Filimonas effusa: one gene and its partner. The protein of the gene in region 2 binds, or shares a complex with, the protein of the main gene of each other region. Links are inferred from orthologs where the notes say so. Each region holds a gene or a part of one and is shown on either strand. Other genes may lie near its edges.

Evidence for each region.
Region 1: the proteins of ESB13_RS14245 (region 2) and smc are in contact, whole or in part, in a crystal structure (PDB 3ZGX), measured with the Bacillus subtilis proteins. The link is inferred for Filimonas effusa from one-to-one orthologs.

What each region holds. Positions count from the first base shown.
Region 1 is NZ_SDHZ01000001.1:2,470,321-2,481,109, forward strand. The notes cover bases 4,057-8,149. They hold smc (chromosome segregation protein SMC), read right to left. Parts: upstream 7,779-8,149; coding sequence 4,257-7,778; downstream 4,057-4,256. Other genes in these bases: ESB13_RS09210 (hypothetical protein), read right to left, coding at 4,057-4,188; fabF (beta-ketoacyl-ACP synthase II), read left to right, coding at 7,970-8,149. Also shown: ESB13_RS09185 (YceI family protein), read right to left, coding at 1-239; ESB13_RS09190 (hypothetical protein), read right to left, coding at 355-729; ESB13_RS09195 (hypothetical protein), read left to right, coding at 1,015-1,407; ESB13_RS09200 (response regulator), read right to left, coding at 1,404-2,462; ESB13_RS09205 (PAS domain-containing sensor histidine kinase), read right to left, coding at 2,473-3,705; more of ESB13_RS09210, read right to left, coding at 3,751-4,056; more of fabF, read left to right, coding at 8,150-9,214; ESB13_RS09225 (hypothetical protein), read right to left, coding at 9,481-10,143; hexitol phosphatase HxpB, read right to left, coding at 10,163-10,789. UniProt on the Bacillus subtilis protein: Required for chromosome condensation and partitioning.
Region 2 is NZ_SDHZ01000002.1:719,691-729,125, reverse strand. What follows is about bases 3,932-6,670. They hold ESB13_RS14245 (segregation and condensation protein A), read left to right. Parts: upstream 3,932-4,755; coding sequence 4,756-5,586; downstream 5,587-6,670. Other genes in these bases: dxs (1-deoxy-D-xylulose-5-phosphate synthase), read right to left, coding at 5,849-6,670; mscL (large conductance mechanosensitive channel protein MscL), read left to right, coding at 4,213-4,641; ESB13_RS14255 (PPK2 family polyphosphate kinase), read left to right, coding at 3,932-4,149. Outside these bases: ESB13_RS14270 (DUF3857 domain-containing protein), read left to right, coding at 1-1,576; ESB13_RS14265 (transketolase), read right to left, coding at 1,677-2,522; frr (ribosome recycling factor), read left to right, coding at 2,643-3,206; more of ESB13_RS14255, read left to right, coding at 3,400-3,931; more of dxs, read right to left, coding at 6,671-7,825; ESB13_RS14235 (sensor histidine kinase), read left to right, coding at 8,091-9,143; ESB13_RS14230 (LytR/AlgR family response regulator transcription factor), read left to right, coding at 9,166-9,435. UniProt on the Bacillus subtilis protein: Participates in chromosomal partition during cell division. May act via the formation of a condensin-like complex containing Smc and ScpB that pull DNA away from mid-cell into both cell halves.

The DNA of each region.
Region 1 (10,789 bases), on a different replicon or contig from region 2:
GTAGTGAAAGTTAAAGCAGAAAGATCAGTGATCTGTCCGTTGGCGGCCACTACGAATGTAGCAGAAACATCACCTTTGCTCGATTTCATGGTCCAGTCGTGCATGGTAGAAGTACCGGCAACAGTTAAATTAAGATTGTCTTTAGACTGATATTTTACTTGTGCCATCGCCGCAAGTGTGATCAATTGAATACCTGCAAGCAAAAGGATTTTTTTGAGGGGTGTGAAACAGTGTGTCATATAAAAATTTTTGTTATTGATAAAAAGCTCATTTACTAATGCAAAAATAATATGAGAAATTAGAGTTAAAGAATGACGCTTATCACTTAAATACGTGATAACTGTCATAAGGGACTTACATCCATTCCGCACAAAAACGGCTGAACGGCTGCCTTAATTCAAGGACTAATTTTTCTTCAACTATATATTGTTGCTCCAGCTGATCCATTTTAACAGGCAAGTGATCATCGCTGTCAAATCCACTACGCTTTGCTAACTCTTTACGCGTAGCGGCGATATTCGCCTTTATGTCGTTTAAAAGATTTTCTATTACCTCCGTATGAAGGCTAAACTGGTTTTCGTAATGTTCTACTTCAGCCAAAACTTCCTGGGCAGCATTCTTAGAAGCCACTTCGTTGAGCCTTTGCCGTAGTATCAGGATCTCTTCTTTGTAAAACTGTAGCGCACGAACCCAGTCGTTGTGCGTACTGTTCAGGTGGCGAATATTCATATTTCTGTCATTTAGAGCACAAAGAAACAAAGCAATCAAACGTTAGGCAATGATCAATATCTGCCTGATTATAACACACATCAGTATAAGGAATGATGGTAATCATTTATAAAGGCAATTGCCTCCACTACTTTTGTGTAAGTTTTTGATCTCATCCTGCTACCACAGCCAACTGTAGAAAGGATGTAAGAAAACACACATAAACAATGATTATAGTCACTATTTGTAATGATTTTAAGCAGATTCTTGCAGATAGGGCCGCTTTACATTTGAAGATTACTCAGGATGACAAACCGCATAAACAATAAAGAACCAGCTCCGATAGAAGCCAAGCAGTGGCTTGTCATATTGGATGAACTAAGGCAGGTGAATATATTGCTTAAGAATAGGCTGGTACATGCGCTCAAGCAGGATGTAAGCCGGAATTTCATAGAAACAGCAGAATACTATCACCAGAAATTCATAGATAAAGACCAGTTGATCAGACTGTTACGCCACGATATCACCAGCCTCCTCGAAGAGCATATCGATGCACAGGACGATAGTGCACCCTGGTTAAGCCGTTTCTTTACCCTGGAAAAAGATATGCAGCGCATCATCTCCGAATTCAGCGGAATGAAAGCTGCCTTTGAAACCTATTTATCAGAGAAACAAGATGTCCGTGCCACCGGCTCCTAGTTCAGCATGTTTTCGAGCTTGGTATAATTCAACACCTGGATTTGACTACCCTGAATACTGATCATCCCTTCTTCCTTAAACTCACTCAAAGTCCTGATCAGTGACTCCTTGGCAACACCCGCAATGGCCGCAAGGTTCTCGCGGGAAAAATCGATGGTAAAGGCGCTGTTTTTAGTAGGATTGTATTTTTTATAAAGGGCGACAAGCGTGTCTGCCACTTTTTTACGAAGAGAATTGTAGGCGATATTTAATAACTGGTCCTCTTTTTCATTGATATTCTTAGCCAGAATGCCAATAAATTTCTTCATCACCACCGGATTTGAGCCAAGTAACTGCTCAAATTCGGAACGGGGTATCATAGCCAGCTCCGTTTCTTCAAGCGCTTCGGCATTCTCACGATAAGTCCTGCCCTCCAGTAAAGCCATGTATCCAAGAAAATCACCTTCGGCATATAGGTTGGTTATCAACTCTTTACCGTCGTCGTTCCGCTTGTAACACTTTACTTTCCCCTTGATAATATAGTATAAACGCGAAGGATGGTTCCCCTCGGCATAAATGAGTTGCTTTTTCCTGAACTTATCGGTGCTGCGGTCTTCCTTCAAAGCTTCCAGGTAATCTTTACCCGACGAAATATTGATCAGCTCGTCAACACCGGAAATATCTTTCGCAAATTCCTGCCTTAACAGGCTCGCCTTACGCAAACGGCTTTCAATAGCACTGAGCAGCTCCGCCCCCTCAAAAGGTTTGGTGATATAATCATCAGCCCCCATTTCCATCCCCTTTCTTATCTCAGAACGTTCCGATTTTGCAGTAAGGAATATAAAAGGAATGTTCTGAAGCGCATTATTACGTTGCAGCATGTGCAGCACGCCATAACCGTCAAGTACCGGCATCATAATATCGCAAATGATAAGATCAGGCTTGTGCTGTTGCGCCAGCGCCACCCCCTCTTTTCCATCTGCAGCCGCTACCACCTCGTATCCTGCGAGCTCCAGGATCTCCGTCATATTCTCCCTGATTTCCGTATTGTCTTCGATAAGTAAGATCTTCTGCATATCTGTAAAGTTATTGCGGATTTTGAATTTGGAAAACAACTTCAAAGGTAGTACCCTGATTTAATTCACTGTGACAGCTCACGGTACCATTCATAAGTTCAGCATATTTGGCAATGATATGCAGCCCCAGCCCCGTACCCTGTATATTGGTGACATTGGCTCCCCTGAAAAAACGTTCGAACAGGTGCTGCTGGTCCTCTTTCGATATACCCAGCCCCTGGTCTTTACATGTAATGGTTAACGTGTCGTCGGTCTTCCTGCTGGTAAGATAGATCTCCGCTTTTTCCGGCGAAAACTTGATCGCATTCGACAGCAGGTTCATGACAATATGTTTCAGTAAGCTCGCATCGAGCGTTACCAGTAATTCGCCTTCATGATTGTAAACGATCTTTTGCTCTTTCTTGAGCAAACCGTTCATCTCGGGTATAATATGCTGTATATGCTGCGGTACGTCGAAAGAGGTATAACGCACCTGGATCTTACCCTCTTCAATTCTTCCCACAGAAAGAAAATCATTCAATATATCGGTAAGCATATTAACGGAAGAAACAATACGTGAAACGTGTTTCTCCCTTTTATGATGGTCAACAGCCTCCACATACTTCGAAATAAGATAGGCAGAAGACAATACCGTGCTCAGCGGCGTCCGGAACTCATGCGAAGCAAGCGATACAAAACGCGATTTCAGCTCACTCAGCTCTTTCTCCTTCTCCAAAGCCATCCGCAGGTCGGTTTCAGCCTGGGCCAGCTGCTCTACCGTACCGGTGAGCGACTGTGTACGCTCCGCAATTTTCTCTTCCAGTTGCTCATTCAGTCGCTTCAGCGCCTGCTCCGCCTCCTTGCGTTTCGAAATATCACTCAGGAATGCAATGACAAAACGGCCGTTTTCGGTTTCATGATTACCAAGACTCACCTCTACAGAAAACTCTTCCCCATTCTTTTTAATGCCGAAAAGATCCATTCCCAACCCCATGGGCCGGCTTTTGGGATGCTCATTGTAATGCTGAACATGATCCTTATGCCGATGATGAAAACGGGCAGGGATCAGTTTCTCGATAGGCTGACCTACCAGTTCTTCCTGCGTGTACCCGAATTGTTTCAGGAGGAAAGGGTTGACCATAACGATCAAACCTTGCTCATTAGCCACCAGTATGCCCATAGAGGCATGATCGAAAAGCACACTGAAGCTTACATTCGTATCCTTGTCCATTATTCCGTCGTTGAAATTTGTAGAGTGCAACAAATGTATATTTTTTCAATACTTAAACGCCACGTTTACGGTGCAAATTTAATCCTTGTATTTTCTTTTTCGCTGTGGGATAAGCATTTGTTGTTCTTCGGCAAGCGCTTCGGGGGTAGGATTGCTGGTAACCTGAACGGCAATCTGGAACAGGGCCAACAGCATTAACACCGAGCCAAGCGCCTCACCCCAGGTGATCCAATACCCCCACCACCTGTAAACCTGTGCTTTCTGCGGAGAGGCTTCTTCATAGATCACACGTGTACGCTGCCCCTCCTTCCATTGCCTTCCCGGGTAATGCGCAGCAACCTCATACCTGTCTTTTCCAACCGTAAAAACCGCCACAGGAATGGTATTATCGACACTGTCTTTTGTAAAATGAATGGTCGCCGGACTCAGCACTCCGTCGAAATAGTCCGGCTGCCTCGAAAACAGCACATAAAGACCAAAACACACAAAATAAAGGACAGCTACAATTTTATACACAAATCAGATTTACAGCTTTCAGGGTCGTTGTTTTAATCGGGGATCACATGCTGCGCACCCGGCTGTACTTAGTTACTCAAACTTCTGAAGTCAACCGGCACCAGTTTACTTACCCCGGGCTCCTGCATCGTTACCCCATAGATAACATCCACAGCACTCATGGTAGTTTTGTTGTGCGTTACAATAATGAACTGGGAATTTTCACTGAATCGCTGGATCATTTGCGTGAATTTACCCACGTTGGCGTCGTCAAGCGGCGCATCCACCTCATCGAGGATACAGAACGGCGCAGGCTTGATCAGGTAGATCGCAAACAACAGGGCAGTAGCCGTCAGCGTTTTCTCACCACCGCTCAGCTGGGTGATGGAAGAAGGCCGTTTTCCCTTGGGCTTCGCAATGATATCGATACCCGTTTCAGCCAGGTTCTCAGGGTTTATAAGCACCATATCCGCCGTATCTTCTTCCGTGAACAGCGCCTTAAATACCTTCTGGAAGTTCTCACGCACCTGGTTGAATGTATCCAGGAACTGCTGGTTGGCCGTAGCCTCTACCTCCTGGATGGTTTGTAAAAGACTGTCTTTGGCGGAAACCAGGTCATTCTTCTGCTCCAGGATGAATTCATAACGTTTCTTCATCTCCTGGTAAGCTTCAATGGCCGTAGGGTTCACCTCACCCATATTTTCCATCCGCTTTTTCATACGGTCGGAGGTAGCCTGCAAGTCTTCCAGCGGAACATCCGTCGTACGCGGCTGGTCGATAATATCGTCAAGATCGATACGGAACTCTACATTCAGCCTTTCCTTCATGCCGGAAAGCTGTAACTTAAGTTCGTTGAGCTTATCCTTTACTTCGCTTAGCAGGTGATCGATCATTTCGCGGCTCTTGATCTTCATCCTAAGCTCGCTTTCCTTTTCCTGCAATGCGTTACGAAGGTTATAATAGGTTTGGTCGGCTTCGTTCAGTTTTCTTTCCTCTTCTTCTTTTTTACGCATCATTTCCAGCAGCATCTCTTCGGAGCCAACAAGCGCTTTCTGGCCTTCCGCAATGCTTTCAGAAGCCTCTGCCAGCTGGTGGGTGTTGCTGGCTACCTGGTCGTGCAGTTCTTTCAGTTGGTTTTCTTTAAATACCAGCTCCTGCTTCAGCGCACCGATCTTACTTTGCTGGCGCGTAAGCTGCAGATTACTTTCGTTGAATTGTGCCGAAGCAAAATTGTACTCCTGCTCGGCCTGGTAATAATCCTGTTCCACCATCTTCAGCGATTCGCTGGTCTCCTGGAGCTGATCATTCAACGATTGCAGCACCTCCCGCGTATCGGCAATAGCATCCTGCTCGTCCTGCATACGCAGATCGGTATCCTCGAGGCGCTGTTGCGCCTGCTGACGGGCAGCCTGCAGGTTTTCTATCTTATTGCGGGTGGCAAAAAGCTGGTTGGTCAGTTGGTTGATCTCCGATTCCGTTTGGCGGATCGCACTTTCTTTCAGCTGTTCATTAAAGGCAATTACCTGGTTGTGCAGGGCCTGGATATCGGCTTTCAGCTTGTTTACCACAGCATCCTGTGCAACAATTTCTTCGTGTAATTTTTCGAGGTTCTTGGCGCGGCCTATCTTCTTACCCTCGAAAAGACCAACACTACCACCGGTAAGGGTGTATTTCCCTTTAACGTATTTGCCGGTTTTCTCCAGCACTACGGCGCCGTTGCTGTTGCTCAGCGCTTCCTCGCTCTCCGCGATGTAAACATTGCCCAGCAGGTATTCGGCAAGCTGGCGGTACTGCGCATCTACTTCAATTACATCCATAGCACTGAAGCTATGGGCGGGAGCAGCGCCTTCCACTTTAATACCGCGGAACTGGTCGAGCATGAAGAAATTGGCCTTACCCTTTTTATGGGCGTCCAGCAGGTGAACCGCCTGAAGCCCTTCTTCCAGGTTATTCACCACGTAATAGTTCAGGTAAGGCTCCAGCACGTTTTCTACAGCGGCACGGAACTCCTCCTTTACATAAATGATATCGGATAAAATAGGCGCGGTATGATTCCACTCCTTATTGTTATGCAGGAATTTAACACTCTCGGGATAACCTTCCATGCTGTCGATCAAACTCTTCAGCAGGTCGTGCTCATTACGCTTTTTATCGAGCGTACGGGTTTCTTCCGCAAGACTGTTGCGCAACGCCTCCATCTGCGACTGGGCAGTTAAGATCTGCTCCTTGGTACGCTCCTGGTGCTCCTGTAATTGCTGCAAATCGATACGTTTGCCTTCCAGCACCTCTTCTTTTTCCTGCAGCTCACGCTCCAGCTGTTGTACCTGCAGATCGCGGTTTTGCTGTTCTTCGTTCAGTTGCGCGAAAGAACGCTGTAAGTTCTGGATAGAGGTATCCGCTACCGCCACCTTTTTCTCCGCTTCAAACTGGTTACGCTGGATCTGCTGGTATTGCGCCCGTAAAGCATCTACACCGCTGCGTTTTTCATCGAACAGGCGGCGTTTGTCTTCAATATCCATCTTAGCCGTTTCTACCTTGTCCTGTAAATCGGCAAGACGCGACTGCTCTTCTCCCACCTGGATCTGGGTGTACTGGATGGAGTCTTCAATATTTTTAACCTGTCCCTCTGCTTTCTGCAGAAAATCTCTCAGGCTGTTTTCTTTTTCACGGAGGTATTGCAGCTTTTGGGTAGCCAGGTTCTTTTCATTTTCCTTGGTCCGCACCTGCTGCTGTAACTCGTTGAATTCGTATTGTTTGGCTTGTAAAGCGCGTTCTTTTTCAATGAAACCAACCTTCTCCTGCTCTATAGCGGCGTCTTCAGTCGCTATCTCAGCTTCGAGACGGAGCTTTTTATCGGTTTCCGTATCGTGCTGTTCGTTGAGTTCCTTGTAAGTGATGTTAAACCCTTCGAGAGAGGCCTTGGCCAGCTCTACGGCAATCTCCTTGTATTCTTTTTTGATCTCGTAATACTTCTCCGCCTTTTTAGCCTGGTTTTCAAGCGTCTTCAACTGGTTGTTGATCTCGAATAACAAGTCCTCGATACGGTTCAGATCCTGCTCCGTAGCATCGAGTTTAGATTTCGCTTCCTTTTTACGGGTTTTATAAATGGTGATACCAGCCGCTTGTTCCAGCATACGCCGGCGGCTGTTTTCCTTGTCCTTGATAATATCGTCAACCATGCCCAGCTCAATGATGGCATAGCTGTCCGTGCTAACCCCGGTATCCATGAACAGGTTGTGGATGTCTTTCATACGACAGGCCACATCATTCAGGCGGTATTCGCTGTCCCCGTTTTTATAGAAACGGCGCGTAATGGTAACGGTACTGAACTCCGTAGGCAGCAGGTTCTTGGTGTTCTCGAAAGTGAGGCTTACCTCCGCAAGCCCGCTGGGACTGCGTGTTTTACTTCCGTTAAACACCAGCGCCTCCAGGTTCTCGCTTCGCAGGGCCGAGATCTTCTGCTCCCCTATCACCCAGCGGATAGAGTCGATAATATTGCTTTTCCCACAGCCATTGGGACCAATGATTCCGGTAATACCTTCATCAAAGTTCACGACAGTTTTATCGGCAAAACTCTTGAAACCTTTAATTTCTAATTGTTTTAATCTCACAATTACCCATTTTAGCAACTGCGAACATAAGCGAAAAAGGCAAAAAAACGGGTTTTCAGTTGCCGATTGTGGACAATTGGTGCGCAGGCGCTCCATCCGACACCTATTTTCAGTGGTGAATCCGTATTTGTTTTCCTACCGTTTTAGCCCTTATTTTTGCCGGCGAATAAACAAAGTGTAGTAAACCATATATGAGACGAGTTGTAGTTACGGGGATCGGCGCATTGACGCCCTTAGGAAATAACGTGAATGACTTCTGGGCAGGATTAATAGCTGGAAAAAGCGGCGCAGCGCCCATCACACGTTTCGACGCTTCCAAATTTAAAACCAGGTTCGCCTGCGAGTTGAAAAATTTCGACCCGCTTAACCATATCGAAAAAGCAGAAGCCAGGCGCTATGATCTGTTTACACAGTATGCCCTGATTTCTACTGAAGAAGCGATCAAAAACGCCAATATCGACTTTTCAACGCTGAATAAAGACCGTATCGGCGTTATCTGGGGCTCCGGGAACGGCGGCATCAATACCTTCCAGGACCAGGTAATGGAATTTGCGAAAGGAGACGGCACTCCCCGTTTCAACCCTTTCTTCATTCCTAAAATGATCGTGGATATCGCTTCAGGTATCATTTCCATTAAACACGGCCTGCGCGGGGTAAATTTTACAACCGTATCGGCTTGTGCTACCTCCAATACCGCTATCATCGACGCCTTCAACTATATCCGTTGGGGTAAAGCCGACATGATCATCACCGGCGGTTCCGAAGCACCTATCAATGAAAGTGGCATCGGCGGCTTCAACGCAGCTAAAGCATTGTCTACCAATAACGATAACTACCTCGAGGCTTCCCGTCCTTTCGACGTGAACCGCGATGGTTTCGTTATGGGCGAAGGCTCCGGCACCCTCATTCTCGAAAGTTATGAGCATGCCATCAAACGTGGCGCTCCTATCCTCGCCGAAGTAGCCGGCGGCGGTATGGCCGGCGATGCCTACCACCTGACCGGCACACATCCCGATGGCGACGGCGCTTACCTGGGTATGCAGGCCGCCCTTGAAGACGCAGGTTTGCAGGCATCCGATGTCGACTACCTGAATGCACACGCCACCTCTACGCCTACAGGCGATAACAGCGAACTGAAAGCAGCGGAAAGAATGTTTGGCGCCAATACAAGCCTGAACGTCAGCGCTACCAAATCAATGACCGGCCACCTGCTGGGTGCTGCCGGCGCCATTGAAGCCATCGCTTGTATCAAAGCCATCCAGGAAGGAATTATCCCGCCAACCATCAATACAAAAGAACCGGAACCGGCTTTTGCAGAGAAATTCAACCTCACCCTGGGTCAAGCCCAGAAGAAAACCGTAAACGTTGCCATGAGCAACACGTTCGGTTTCGGCGGGCACATAGCCACCAGCATCTTCAAAAAATTAGATGCATAAACAGCATTACAGGCAGTTACCGGATGCACGTTAAGTAAATCATAGGTAAGGATCATAAGTGCTCCCTGATATCTGGAAAATAACAATAGCCCCGCAAAACCGGGGCTATTGTTATTTTAGGGCCAATGCTAAAAAAATGCGGCTTTTTAAAGAAGCTCTTGAGAAGCTTTAAAGAAGCTTTAAGGAAGCTTTGAGGCGTACTTGCCGAAACCGCCCTTTTTTTTAGCAAAAGCCGAATTTTCTTAGCAAAATGAAATCGTGGGCAATTAAGAATCAATGCCAAGGATAAGATAAATCACACCTGCGGAACTCCGGTGTACTTCTATATAAGATAAATAAAGGTCGGAGATATCATGGCCCCAAATCCCATATTCGCCATCTGTTTCATTCCGGTTAATAAGCCCCTCCCTTTTTTCTGCAGGAACCGTTTTGGTTTTGGCTGAAGCCTCCTCCTTCCGGTAAATCGAATGGTAAATGCTGCTGACATGCTCAATCATTTCCTTTCTTGAAAACCCACCCTTCTTAGTAGTAAGTTCAAAATTCGCCGGCCGGTTCAACGGATAATCAGCAACAACCACAACCTTTGCATAAGGAAGTATCATTTCATTGGGATTAACCAGGTTAGGAAGTGATTGCTCGGGTTTATCAATACTGATTCCCCCAATCAAACCATTTTGGGCATATTGTTTTTCCTCCTTTGTCACCGCCTTTAAGAAAATATCAATGGTTGATATAGCTGGCCCTATGGTGTCTTGCGAACCAGTTGGCAACGCAATACCAGCCAAGCTATCTGCAAAAGCTAAATCAGTATCGATCGAATTCTTTCCATGAGTAGCAGCAGTATTGTCTGTAGCACCTTTCTTTTGACCACAGCTACAGTTAAGTATACTCCATAAAAAGGCGAAGAAAACCAGGTTTCGTGTCATCATATTCAGGGTTGTTATTTCTCTACCCAATTATATCCAGGTGCAGCTGCCCAAAGTTCTGAAGCGAAGAAAGCTTAAGGTCTGCTGCGCCCCAACGCTCCTCCTTTAACTGCGAATGGTGTGGCACCACTACGCATTTCATACGCGCAGCTTTGGCGGCGATCATGCCATTGAACGAGTCTTCAAAAGCAATACAGCTGGTAGGCGCTACATCCAATTTGGCGGCACAATCGAGATACACCTGCGGATGTGGTTTACCGTAAGCCAGTTGACCCGCCGAAGCGGTGGCATTAAGAAAATTGCGGATGCCGCAGATATCCACCACCAGTTCTATCAATCCCTGCGGCGAAGAAGATGCCAGTCCTATCTTAAATTCGTGCTGGGCAAAGAAATCGAAGATATAGCCCACACCAGGCATGATTTTGCCTTTGGCAGCAACTTTATCGGATACCAGCTGAATGATCTCCTGCTCTCCCTTGGGATCTTCCGATTCAGGGATATTATGAAAACGAAACCACCACTGCACAAACTCCCTGGTGCGGAGTCCGGTAGTGGTGGCATATTGTTCATGAGATAATTTAAACCCGTATTTACTGAACAGTTCATCTGCTGCCTCGGCCCATAACGGCTCACTGTCTATCAATAAGCC
Region 2 (9,435 bases):
AGCTTCCGGCGCTACTATCAAAGGTGAACGTAATGGTAACGAAGTGGTGTTCACCAACCTGGGTGTAGGCGATGTATTGGTGTTCAAATATCGTCTTCAAAACTATGTGTACGGCAGGTTTGCAAAAGAGTATTGGGATCAGTTCCACTTCGACGGACAGATCTATACTGCCTATGCAAAGTATACCCTGCTGCTGCCCGAAAACCAGCCGGTGAAATATGAAGTGGTAAACAGCACCGGCTTCAAACCTGTTATTTCAAAAGTGGAGAACTTTAAACAGTATGTATGGGAGGCCAGCGGACGTGAACCATTAAAAGAAGAAAAACTTGCACCCAACAACTGCGACGTAGGCGCCGTATTGCATATATCAACGTTGCCGTCATGGAATGATATCGCCACATGGTATCGCGATCTCACCAGCAATACCACCGAAGAAGATTACGAGATCACAGCGCTTTTCCAAACCCTGCTGCCTGCAGAAAAAAGGAAAAAGCTGACGCAGTTCCAGCAGGCCCGTATCCTGTACGATTATATCGAAAATAATATCCGCTACAGTTCCGTTTCGTTCCGCCAGAGTTCACACGTGCCCCAGCGCGCTTCGCTCACGCTCAATACAAGACTGGGCGACTGTAAAGACCTGTCAAATCTTTTCCTCACGTTATGCCGCATGGCCGATATAGAATGCCAGATGGTGCTGGTCGACACAAGAGACAATGGAGAAAAAGCCATGATCCTGCCTTCTCTTGAATTCAACCATTGTATAGCCAAAGCCCAGCTCGATGGCAAACCCTATTACATCGAACTCACCGATAACTACCTGCCTTTTGCAAGTTTGCCCAATAGCCTTACCAACGCATTGATCCTCGATATTCCCCTGCGTAAAACAACACAGCCTGCCGAGTTGAAATACCTCACAACCAGCAACCGTACAAAAGATGTTGTGAAAAGAAAGGTGGATATCAAATTCGATGGCAATGATCTTATCACCAGCGTTGCCACCTGCCGGTACGGTCATCCTGCTTCCGGCACACGTGCCACATACCTGAACCTCGATGAAGAAAAGCAGATAAAAGAAATGGAAACCTCGGTTGCATCTTCTTACAAGAACAACGTGAAACTGCTGTCTGTTAAGTTCGACGACCTGGCCCCTTTAAACGATTCGGTAACCTACAACTATAGCTATCGCGTAAAAGATGAGGTAGCCGAAATTGGCAGTATGCAAACCTTCCGCATAGTCTATCCCGACGTGGTGGCTTCGCTGAACAACTTTGCCGCCGATACCCGTACGCTTCCTATCAACTACGCTTATTATGAAGACGTAGATAAATATGAAACACAGGTAACCATAGTAGCGCCCGAAGGCAAGAAGTTTATTGAGTTGCCAGTCAATGAATCGTTACAGTTCAAAAACATCAGCTTCTCTATCGACTATAAGCTGGTGACGCCCTCAAAGCTGGTAGTGACCCGTAAATTCATTGCCGACAGGAAAACAATCCCTGCTGCAGATTATGTTGCCTTTAAATCTTTCTTCGAAAAGATCGTAAAGGCAGAGCAGAAAATGATTGCAATGAAGTAATGTAGTGGATCAGAAGCGATCAAATATAAAAAAGGCTGGCTCATAGAGCCAGCCTTTAAAATTATGTGGGGAAGCAAATCTGCCATTCTGCTGTCTGGTCCTAATAATCACCTAATGTCTCAGGTAATTGCGCCAGGGCTTTTGCTAACTGGTCGTCGTTAGGAGCGATGCCATGCCATTCGTGGCTGCCTTCCATGAAATCAACTCCTTTACCCATACCGGTTTTCATGATAATGCCAATGGGCTTGCCTTTGCCGGTTAAAGCTTTTGCTTCGTTGAGAACTTTCACAGTATCGTCAACATCGTTGCCGTCCATTTCAAGTACATGCCATCCGAATGCTTCGAATTTAGCACGCAGGCTGCCAAGATTCATTACTTTATCAGTAGGACCGTCAATTTGCTGGCCGTTATGGTCTACAGTAGAGATCAGGTTGTCAACACCTTTAGCGCCGGCAAACATAATAGCTTCCCAGTTCTGACCTTCGTCTAATTCACCATCGCCATGGAGGGAGAAAACAAGGTGTTTGTCACCATTGATCTTTTTGGCAAGAGCAGCGCCAATGGCAACACTCATACCTTGTCCCAGAGAACCGCTCGCAACCCTTACTCCAGGAAGATGCTCATGCGTAGTAGGGTGCCCTTGTAAACGGGAATTGATTTTGCGGAATGTAGCCAGTTCTTTTACGTCGAAATAACCTGAACGCGCGAGTACCGAGTAGAATACCGGGGATATATGACCATTCGATAAAAAGAATAAATCTTCGTTGGTACCATCCATGTTGAACGGAACAGGTTTGTGCTCCATTACGTTAAAGTACAGGGTGGTTAAAAAGTCTGCACACCCAAGGGAACCACCGGGGTGACCGCTTTGAACAGCATGTACCATTCGTACAATATCCCGTCTAACCTGGGATGCGATCTGTTTTAACTCTTGAACATCAGCCATGATAGCATAAATTTTGACAAACCTACCTAAAAAACACCACTTCTCCTGCACCTCGTGGCGAAAAGTGAATGCCTTTTTAAACGGATTTATTAGCTTTGCCCGCATCAAAAAATAAGAATTATGGCAGAAGAACTGGATCTGATACTGGATGACGCAGAATCGTTGATGAAAAAGGCGATCAATCACCTCGAATCTGAGCTGGCAAAGATCCGGGCCGGTAAAGCCAGTCCGGCTTTGGTGGATGGCCTTACCGTTGAATACTACGGCGCGCCTACGCTCATAAGCCAGGTGGCAAACATCACTGTGCTCGACGCCAGAACCATCAGCATACAACCCTGGGAACGTAATATGCTCGCTCCCATCGAAAGGTCTATCATGATGGCCAACATAGGCATCACGCCTCAGAACGATGGCGTTCAAATCCGCCTCTTTATGCCGCCGCTTACAGAGGAAAGAAGAAAAGAACTGGTGAAGAAAGCAGCTGGCGAAGGAGAATTCTCTAAAGTAGCTATCCGCAACATCAGGAGAGACGCCATCGAAAGCATCAAGAAATTACAGAAAGATGGCCTCAGCGAAGACATCGCCAAAGATGCGGAAAAAGGCGTACAGGAATTAACCGACCGCTTTATCTCTCTTGTAGACAAACATCTCGCTGCAAAAGAAAAAGAAATGATGGTGATCTAGTAATAGATGGCAGAGAGCAGAATCGCAGAACTTCAGCTCACAATGGCATAATATTTTTAGAAAGGCCTGTGTCAGAATATGATACGGGCCTTTCCGTTAATATCGCCGTTCATTTTCCGGCCAAAACATTTTAGATGGGCTGCCAGGCAAATGATGCGCGCAGTTTTTTCTATATTTAATGAAACGTTGTTACATGGGAGCAATTAAACTTGACGATATCAGTACAAAAGCACCGGGAAACCTGGAGAAAGACAAAGTAAAACAACAAAACCTCGAATTGGCCGAAGAGCTCAACGAGCTGCAAAACCTGCTCTATGCCGAAAGTAAGCACTCCGTGCTCGTGATCATCCAGGGCATGGACGCCAGCGGTAAAGATGGTGCTATCCGCAAGGTGTTCGGTAATCTTAACCCACAGGGCGTTAGGGTAGAATCATATAAAGCGCCTACCGCCCGCGAACTAAGTCACGACTTCCTCTGGCGCATTCACCGCGATACGCCCGCAAAAGGGATGATCCAGGTGTTTAACCGCTCTCAGTACGAAGACGTGCTCATCACCCGCGTACATAAAATGATCGACGATGAAACCGCCGTCAAACGCATGAAAGCCATCAACGACTTCGAAAACCTGCTCAAAGAACATAACAATACCAGCATCCTAAAATTCTACCTGCATATCTCAAAAGAAGAACAAGCCAAACGCCTGCAGGAACGACTCGACGATAAAACAAAACAATGGAAATACAACGAAGCCGACTTCACCGAAGCCAAACTGTGGAAACTCTACATGAAAGCTTACGAAGACTGCTTCCATACCTGTAACAAAATTCCATGGACCATCGTGCCATCCGATAATAACTGGTACAAAGAACATATTATCGCCACCACGCTGCGCGATACTTTGAAATCATTAAAAATGCGCTACCCCGGACTTAAGAAAGAATAAGATCTTTCAGATCAGTTTCAGTAGGTCAAATCGTTTTTTTCACCTTTCAAAAACATAATCCGTATGAGTTTCATCAAAGAGTTCAAGCAGTTTGCCATGAAAGGCAACGTCGTCGACCTGGCAGTGGGGGTTATCATCGGTGCTGCATTCGGCAAAATCGTCGACAGTGTCGTAAAAGACCTCATTATGCCTATCGTATCGGCTATCATTGGTCAGCCCGATTTCAGTAACCTTTACCTGGTGCTGAAAGGCGATGTGGCCAAAGGCCTGCCCCTCGAAGACGCACGTAAAGTAACCGACGCCGTTATCTTCGCCTATGGCAGCTTCCTGACAGTGCTCCTGAACTTCATCCTGCTGGCGTTTATTATCTTCCTCATGGTCAAGGCTATAAACAGCATGCGCACCAAAGAAGAAGCCAAACCGGCAGCACCTCCTGCCCCTACCGCTACCGAAAAACTGTTGATGGAAATCCGCGATTCCCTCAAAAAATAAACAGTTATCCAGAAGATATTCATATTCTAAAGGCCCACACCGGTTTTAACTACCGTTGTTGGGCCTTTAGCAATACATTTGCCCAATTGTAACAGAGCTTAAATTTCCCAGGTATTGCAAACGCCTAATTATCAGATCAAACTCCCGCAGTTCGAAGGCCCCTTCGACCTGTTGCTGTTTTTCATCGAGCGCGACGAATTAGATATTTATAATATTCCTATCAACAATATTATCAAGGATTTCCTTGCGTATGTGCATAGCCAGGAAAAACTGAACATAGAACTCTCCAGCGAATTCATCCTGTTTGTGTCCACCCTCATGCGCATCAAAGCAAAAATGCTGCTTCCCCGCAAAGAGATCGACGCCCAGGGTAATGAAATCGATCCCCGCCAGGAACTGGTTGATAAGATCCTGGAATACAAGAAGTTCAAAGAAGCCTCCACTCAAATGGCCGAAATGGAAGCCATCAGGATGCTCATGGTGAAAAGAGGTAACCTCCAGAAAGAACTGTCTTCCATCGGCGAAGACGCCTCCGAAGGCACCGAAATCCAGAATATCACCCTCTTCAAGCTCATGAAAGCCTTCGAAAAGGTGATGCAGCGCATCCACGACAAAAACCACAAACCGGTCCACACCGTCGTACGATACAACTACACCATGGACGATAGCCGTCACCACATGATGGGACTGGTACAGAAAGAGAAAACAGTATCTTTCGAAAAGATCTTCGAAGTGTGTAACGACAGGGTACATGCCATCTTCCTGTTTCTCTCCCTGTTGGAACTGGTGCAGCTGAAATACATGGGCATCATGATAGGAGAGGGAAAGAACAATTTCATCCTCGAATGGAACGAGGAAAGGGAAGAAGATCCCACCAGCACCTTCATGAACGACGAAAGAAAAGACGACCGCGAAGGCCAGGGCCCCGTAAGCGCATTGTTCTAAAAACAGTTGACAGCATACATAATAACCAGCAACAGCCTGCTACAAAACGGCAAATGACAGGGCTGATAGAATAGCTGCACCAACTACCTGCAACAAGACTACGCTTTATATAGCCGCCTATAAGCCGCATTAAAGCTGCCTATAACCCCCATCAAAGCCGCCTTACCCCGGCCCTCCGGGTATAAAAAAGCCCCTTGCAAAGCAAAGGGCCATATAAGATCTGTAAAATGCTGCTAATTTGTCGCCTGCAGGCGTAATGATGTTACCCGTTCAGCTCCCCCCGGAAACTAACCGGGTTGTCCGTAGCCAGCACCCCATGCGGAGTAACACTTACCTGGTTGGCCAGTATTTGCCTTACCGCCATCGCAATAGCAGGAGCATCGTAGTGACACTCATGATGTAACTCCTTCAGCGTACCATGTTCTACAAGCCTGTCCGGCACACCAAGTATGCTTACCTGCGCCTGGTAGTTATGCTCGGCCATAAACTCCAGGATGGCGCTGCCAAACCCGCCTTTTACAGTACCGTCTTCTACAGTAACAATATGTTTGTACTTGCTGAATACCTCGTGTAACAACGCTTCATCCAGTGGCTTTACAAAACGGATATCATAATGCGCCGGGTCAAGACCTTCGGTACGCAGCTCCCTGATAGCCGCAGTGGCAAAGTTGCCGGGGTGGCCAAACGATAAGATCGCTGCATCCCGCCCGTCTTTCAGTTTCCTGCCCTTACCGATAGTGATTTCCTCGAAAGGAGTTCGCCATTCAGGCATCACACCCTCCCCACGCGGATAACGGATCACAAAAGGAGAGGTATTACTTTCCAGCTGGGCCGTATACATCAGGTTACGCAACTCCTGCTCATTCATTGGAGCGCTGATAACCATATTGGGAATACAACGGAAATAAGCAATATCATATGCACCATGGTGGGTAGGACCATCCTCTCCAACCAGGCCTGCACGGTCAAGACAAAGCACTACAGGCAGGTGCTGGATCGCAATATCATGTACCACCTGGTCGTACGCCCTTTGCATGAACGAAGAGTAAATATTACAGAACACCCTCAAACCTTGCGTGGCCATACCGGCGCTCAGCGTTGCAGCATGTTGCTCGCAAATACCCACGTCAAAAGCACGGTCGGGCATCTTTTCCATCATAAATTTCATGGAACAGCCGCTCGGCATCGCCGGGGTAATACCCATGATCGTTTTATTCTGCTCCGCCAGCTCAACAAGCGTATGCCCAAAAACATCCTGGTACTTGGGAGGCTGGGGAACTTCAAACTTCTTCTTGTAAATTTCGCCCGTCACCTTATCAAATAATCCCGGTGCATGCCATTTGGTTTGGTCCTGTTCTGCCAGCGTATACCCCTTACCCTTCACCGTTACAATATGCAGCAGCTTGGGGCCGGGTATCTTCTTCAGATCATTAAGCGTATCAACCAGCTTGGTGATATTATGCCCGTCAATAGGACCAAAATACCTCATTTTCAGCGACTCAAACAGGTTGCTGCTGCGGCTTACCATTCCTTTGATGCCAGCCTCCAGTTTACCCACCATATCGCGGCTGAAGTTTTTGCCAACAGGAAGTTTTCCCAGGATATGCCATACATCGTCCCGGAATTTATTATAGGTCTGTGAAGTCGAAATATCAGTCAGGTATTCTTTGAGTGCACCCACGTTCTGATCGATGCTCATGCAATTGTCGTTCAATATCACGAGCATATCGGCGTCGGCAACACCCGCATGGTTCAGCGCCTCAAAAGCCATCCCCGCCGTCATGGCGCCATCACCGATGATAGCTACCGACTTGCGGTTCTCGCCTTTATATTTCGCAGCAATGGCCATACCCAATGCCGCGGATATGGAAGTGGAAGAATGCCCTACGCCAAACGTATCGTATTCGCTTTCGCCGCGTTTGGGAAAACCGCTGATCCCATTGTATTTCCGGTTGGTAGGAAAACTGTCGCGCCTGCCCGTAAGTATCTTATGCCCGTAGGCCTGGTGACCCACGTCCCATACCAGTTGGTCGTAAGGCGTATTATACACATAATGAAGCGCTACACTTAATTCTACTACTCCCAAACTGGCAGCAAAATGCCCGCCATATACGCTCACCACGTCAATGATGTATTGACGCAACTCGTCGCATATCTGGTGTAGTTGTTCCCGGCTTAGCTTTTTGAGATCCTCAGGACTGTCAATTCCATTCAGCAGGGGGCCAGGTGTTATAGTCATTGATCGAAATTTATTTTGTAAAAATAGGGCTTTTACCAGTGTGCACATCCCTAAATTATTGATCCTCATTTTCACAATAAACGCGCCGGGTTTCCCCCCAACGCCACCCCCCGGCGCTCCAACGCCACCCCCGGCCCCTAAACGCCCGCCCCTCCTCCAACACCACCCCGCCACCCTAACCAACACCAGTTAGCCAGCCATTTGGCCTCTGGTCACAAATCAAATCCTTAATGCCGTCTTCCTTATTTATTTTTGGTACATGGCCATGAGAAAGAAAATCTTATCCCCCTATTGGATCTGCCAGATAACCGGATGGAGCGCGTACTGTATCATTTACGGCTTCTTTTTTTATACCATCCCCCACGAACCGCAGCCCCTGTTCTTTCACATGCTGGTGGGCGATGCCCTCATTGGCCTGGCCGTTACCCATTTGCTCAGAACTCTAATCAAGTCATTGGGACTGTTACGGTTAGATGTCTCGAAGCAGTTCATGTACCTGCTCTCTTCAGCACTGCTCTTCGCGTTTTTATACGCATTCCTGAGTATCAGCCTCGAAGAACTGATAGGCGCCAAAACAGGCGTGAGCCAGGAAACCTCTTCCCTGAAAAAGCTGCTGAGAGCCTCCATGGGCACCTTCCTCTTCCTGCTCATGTGGAACCTCATCTACTTCACTTATCATTATATAGTAAGGAACAGGGCCGAAATGATGGATAAGATCAGGCTCGAAAGCCTCGTAAAAGAACTCCAGCTGAAAACCATCAAAGCGCATATCAACCCGCACTTCATTTTCAACGCCCTCAACAGCATCCGCGCACTGGTCGATGAAAATCCGCAGCGCGCCCGTACCGCTATCACAGAATTAAGTAACTTACTGCGTAGCAGTATGCAGGCCGAAAAACAGGAAACAACACCCCTTGAAAAAGAACTCAATATCGTAAAAGACTACCTGGCCCTCGAATACATTCGCTTCGAAGACAGGCTCAACGTCGCTTACGATATCGATGAAGATACACTCGACCAGCCCGTGCCACCCATGATGTTGCAAACACTCGTGGAAAATGCCATTAAACACGGTATTTCAAAACAGGTCAACGGCGGTCTCATCAGGATCATTTCCGACTTCAGAGGCGATAAGCATGAGCTCATAGTGCAGAATACAGGTAACTTGTCAAATGAATCGAACGGCGAAGGATTTGGACTTACCAGTACTTATAACAGGCTCAAGATCCTGTTCGGATCCAAAGCTGCTTTTGAAATAAAGGATAGCGGCGATAACATGGTGGAAGCCAAAGTTACCATGCCTATCCATAATATGTAGGTTGTACATTTAAAACTATTATATGTCTATTAAAGCAATCATTGTCGACGATGAACGTCTGGCCAGAAACGAACTCAAAAAACTGCTCCAGGAGCACGCATCCGTTGAAGTGATCGATGAAGCGTCGAACGTAGATGAAGGCATTGAAAAAATAGAACGCCTCAACCCCGACCTTATTTTCCTCGACATCCAGATGCCCGGTAAAACAGGTTTCGACCTTTTGGCCGAACTCGAAAAATCTCCCCGCGTCATCTTTACAACAGCATACGACGAATACGCCCTCAAGGCTTTC